DNA from 2 places in the Bacillus sp. JJ664 genome. Region 2 is predicted to be linked to the other one. Evidence: a T-box and tRNA genes for the amino acid it is inferred to sense, from the RefSeq annotation. Region 2 holds a T-box; the other holds one or more tRNA genes.
The links. The T-box of region 2 lies ahead of V7056_RS02530 (valine--tRNA ligase). A T-box ahead of a tRNA ligase gene usually reads a tRNA of that ligase, here a tRNA-Val.
Positions count from the first base shown of each region.

Region 1: it has a tRNA-Val gene. The T-box ahead of V7056_RS02530 (valine--tRNA ligase) is inferred to sense a tRNA for this amino acid. The anticodon was not compared.

Region 1 is NZ_JBALMS010000093.1:46-2,531, forward strand. It holds tRNA gene V7056_RS14970 (tRNA-Leu) at 420-502, opposite strand; tRNA gene V7056_RS14975 (tRNA-Lys) at 517-589, opposite strand; tRNA gene V7056_RS14980 (tRNA-Gln) at 694-768, opposite strand; tRNA gene V7056_RS14985 (tRNA-Asp) at 1,191-1,266, opposite strand; tRNA gene V7056_RS14990 (tRNA-Val) at 1,280-1,355, opposite strand; tRNA gene V7056_RS14995 (tRNA-Glu) at 1,369-1,443, opposite strand; tRNA gene V7056_RS15000 (tRNA-Ser) at 1,451-1,541, opposite strand; tRNA gene V7056_RS15005 (tRNA-Asn) at 1,549-1,623, opposite strand; gene V7056_RS15010 (SprT family protein) at 1,709-2,164, opposite strand; gene cmpA (cortex morphogenetic protein CmpA) at 2,485-2,486, shown strand, end outside.
Region 2 is NZ_JBALMS010000015.1:5,369-7,854, reverse strand. It holds gene V7056_RS02535 (sporulation protein) at 1-433, opposite strand, end outside; T-box leader at 662-905, shown strand; gene V7056_RS02530 (valine--tRNA ligase) at 957-2,486, shown strand, end outside.

The DNA of each region.
Region 1 (2,486 bases), on a different contig from region 2:
TAGTATATAATAACTACTACTTAAAGTCAACATCTTTTTAAAGTTTATTTATCTTAAACTTAGTAAGCTTACTACGATAAGCTTCTGATGACTCCGTTAAGTTCTAACGGGAACTTTATCTATATTAAAGCAACATGAACACAAAGTCAACATAATTTAAAAGAAAAAATAACTTTTATTGAATTAAGTTATTTTCGCTAATTAGAATGTTACATTGAAGTGCTTAGTATATGCTGTTTGCGTTAATTTATACAATGTACTCTAAAGAATTTACTCAAGGTTTGAGAAGGAACTATACTATAGAAGAATTAAAACAATCCTCAATCCTTTAAATAGATTAAATGTGGATCAAACACCACTATAAAATACAAAAAAGACAATCTACATACTGTAGATTGTCTGGTTATATACATACATGATGCGGCCGAGAGGACTTGAACCTCCACGGAGAAACCTCCACTAGGCCCTCAACCTAGCGCGTCTGCCATTCCGCCACGACCGCAAATAAACAAAAAGTGAGCCATGAAGGATTCGAACCTTCGACCCTCTGATTAAAAGTCAGATGCTCTACCAACTGAGCTAATGGCTCGTAATAAAGATAATAATACAAGTATCACAATTACTACACTTTTGAATGACTTAGAAGTCTATTTGGTCGTGCTATCGCACTAGAGCAATGCTCATAAAAAATAATGGCTGGGCTACCTGGATTCGAACCAGGGCATGACGGAATCAAAATCCGTTGCCTTACCGCTTGGCTATAGCCCAATGAAGTTGCTACATGGTCTAACTCCTGCGATTATACTACTTGATAATGCTCCGCAGGATTTTCTTATGTTGTATTGGATTCACCCCTCGAGTCTACTCCTCAAGATAAAGACAATCCGACATTTGATCACGCTTAAAATCAATACGCTATACTACATAACAGGTATTACGATCTTTCTTTATGTTGTATTGTATTCACCTCTCGAATCTACTCCTCAAGATAAAGACAATCCGACATTAGATGAAACTAAATTCAGAATCACTATTCCACACAATATGTATTATAATCTTTCTCTATGTTGTATTGGTCTTACCTCTCGAATTCACTCCTCAAGACAATCCGACACCTAAATGACAATAAATTAACTACCAAAAATATTATCTCCAAAAAAAGAAAAAATACTACATTATGTAGTAAATAATGGCGGTCCCGACCGGGATCGAACCGGCGATCTCCTGCGTGACAGGCAGGCATGTTAACCGCTACACCACGGGACCGTATACAATTAAATGGTGGAGGATGACGGGCTCGAACCGCCGACCCCCTGCTTGTAAGGCAGGTGCTCTCCCAGCTGAGCTAATCCTCCGTAATATAAAAAATGGTGACCCGTACGGGATTCGAACCCGTGTTACCGCCGTGAAAGGGCGGTGTCTTAACCGCTTGACCAACGGGCCGTATGTATGGCAGAGAAGAAGGGATTCGAACCCTCGCACCGCGTTAACGATCTACACCCTTAGCAGGGGCGCCCCTTGAGCCACTTGGGTACTTCTCTAAAATAATGGCTCCGCAGGTAGGATTCGAACCTACGACCACTCGGTTAACAGCCGAGTGCTCTACCACTGAGCTACTGCGGAATAATCTAAATTATCCATCAACACTTTCTGGTAAGTGGTGACAAGTAATAATATAAACTATGAATATATACCCTGTCAATACTATTTATAACTGTTTTAATTTACTTTTACATATTCCGCAAACAAACCGTTTCAAGTCCACTTTTCTCTTACGTAAGTAAGTTTGTCCACATTTTGTACAAATGTAGCGATACTTATATGGTACAGTTCTCTTTTTAGTTGTAGTCGCTAATGGTTTGCAGTACCTTGGTGCACCAACCTGTTTTAATAAATCTTTAAAATCCTTATCCTCATGCTTATAGCCTTTTTTCATTATGTGTAGATGATAATGGCATAATTCATGTAAGATAATACCCCTTAATTCTTCAATTCCATGTTCATTGAAATACAGCTTATTTAATTCAATATTACTTGTTTTTAATAAATACCTTCCACCTGTAGTTCGTAATCTAGCATTAAAGGTAGCTTGATGTAAAAATGGACGGTTAAAATATTGCGATGATAATTCTTCAACTAATTTTTGTAGTGTTTCGTTTTCCATCCTCATATCGTCCCTTAAATGATTCTATATTCTTTATTTCTTTTTGTATTAACTAATATACAACTCACATTTTTCTAGTTATCTGCATACATTAAACTTACAAATGAGAATTTCAAAGATCAGATTCGTACAATTTATACTAAATGAGTTGCTCTTAGTAAATCTCTCTACAATGGCGTAAAATTTAACTTTTAATTGAACAATTTCGTTATCCTTTTTATAAAGGTATTAGAAGGTTACCCCTCACTCATTTAATATGTCGCCCATCTCAAATTAAAAGATGGGCGAAGATTTTTAAGCTGGAGGTTTTTCATATGGTTAT
Region 2 (2,486 bases):
TAACCGTTTTTAATCCAATTGAAGGAACAACTTGAATGCCATCCGCATCATATTGATCAACTGCTTTATCAATTTCTAAATGAGTTTTAATCCATATATGAGATTTGTGTAGTGATACTGGTGTATTCTCTGAAAGAGTAAAGAAGAAAGGAATGACTACTTCTTCGTTCGCATTGATTACTCGATCAACAGATACAATTACTTTTTGTAATGTACCATTTTGGTGGTAAGTTTTATCATTCGTCTCAACTTCATAATCAGTCATTACGTGTAAGAAAACAGATTCAAGTTCTTGTTTCACTTTTCCACCTTTTATATGTAACTCACCTTTTACGCGTTCGCCTGCTTGGTATTCAGTTTTTTCAAGCTTTGTATCAATTCTCGTTCCTCCAATTCCAAGAACACGAGCTAATGTATTTTTAAATAAACCCATGGTAATCCCCCTCAAACATTATATCTAGATATTATACAATTATCGCATATTTAAATAAGTACTAGTATATGTGAATGTTAAAAATTCATTACAATTCCTTTGCTTATTTAATTTATCCATTAAAAATGATGGTACAATATTGACATAATAAGAATATTCTAGAAAGAAAATAGAAATACTGTTGACTAAAGTTACGAAAATTTTGTAGACTATAAAATATATTCATATTAAAATGCGTTGATAGGGAAGAGTACAACAAACTAGTTCTTCAGAGAGGAAACCATTTGGTGGGAGGTTTCTAGAAAAAAGAGTTGGAATGTCGCCCTTGAGCAGTGACTTTGAAAGCTTTATGCGACTAGAAGTTTCCGGATGATCCGTTATCTTTTTAAGTGTGTCAGAAATGTTTTTAATTTTTTCTGTTTTTCTGACAAAAAAAGGTGGTACCGCGAATCAAACTCCATTCGTCCTTTTCTAGGATGAATGGAGTTTTTTATTTTTCAAATATCAAAGAGGAGATGTAATCATGGAAACAAAACAACAATCATTACCAACAAAATATGATCCAAGTTTAGTTGAAAAAGATCGTTACCAATTTTGGTTAGATGGAAAGTTTTTTGAAGCACAAGTAGAATCGGAGAAACCAAAATATACAATCGTAATTCCGCCGCCTAACGTAACTGGAAAATTACATTTAGGTCATGCTTGGGATACTACATTACAAGATATCTTAACTCGTGCTAAACGTATGCAAGGTTATGATGTATTGTATCTACCAGGAATGGATCACGCTGGAATCGCTACGCAAGCTAAGGTAGAAGGTAAACTACGTGAAGAAGGTTTAACAAGATACGATTTAGGACGTGAAAAGTTCTTAGAAAAAGCTTGGGAATGGAAAGAAGAATATGCTTCTCACATTCGTTCTCAATGGGAGAAAATTGGTCTAGGGTTAGACTATTCGCGTGAACGTTTTACGTTAGATGAAGGCCTTTCTGATGCTGTAAAAGAAGTATTCGTAAAGCTTTATAAAAAGGGTTTAATTTATCGCGGAGAATATATCATTAACTGGGATCCTGCGACAAAAACAGCTTTATCTGATATCGAAGTTATTTACAAAGATGTTCAAGGTGCATTCTATCATATGCAATATCCTTTAACAGATGGATCTGGAAAGATTCAAATTGCAACAACACGTCCGGAAACAATGTTAGGTGATACTGCAATTGCAGTCCATCCTGAAGACGAAAGATATCAAGCAATGATTGGAAAGACTGTAATGCTACCAATCGTTAACCGCGAGATTCCAATTATTGCAGACGATTATGTTGATATGGAATTTGGTACAGGGGTAGTAAAAATTACACCTGCTCATGATCCAAATGATTTTGAAGTAGGTAACCGTCATGATTTACCACGAATTCTAGTAATGAATGAAGATGGTACGATGAACGAAAAAGCTGGAAAATACAATGGTATGGATCGCTTTGAATGTCGTAAACAAATCGTTAAAGATTTACAGGAGATGGGCGTACTTGTAGAAATTGAAGAGCACATGCATTCTGTAGGACATAGCGAACGAAGTGGAGCGGTAGTAGAGCCATATTTATCTACTCAATGGTTTGTTAAAATGCAACCTTTAGCTGATGCTGCAGTTGCATTACAAAACTCTGATGATAGTGTAAAATTTGTACCGGATCGTTTTGAAAAAACGTATCTTCGTTGGATGGAAAACATTCGTGACTGGTGTATTTCTCGTCAATTATGGTGGGGACATCGTATTCCAGCTTGGTATCATAAAGAAACAGGCGAAATCTATGTAAATCAGGAGCCACCAGCTGATCTTGAAAATTGGAATCAAGATAATGATGTATTAGACACTTGGTTTAGTTCAGCATTATGGCCATTTTCAACATTAGGTTGGCCAAATGAAGAAAGTAAGGATTTCCAAGCATACTTCCCTACAAACGTACTAGTAACTGGGTATGATATTATTTTCTTCTGGGTATCTCGTATGATTTTCCAAGGAATCGAGTTTACAGGTAAGCGCCCTTTTAAT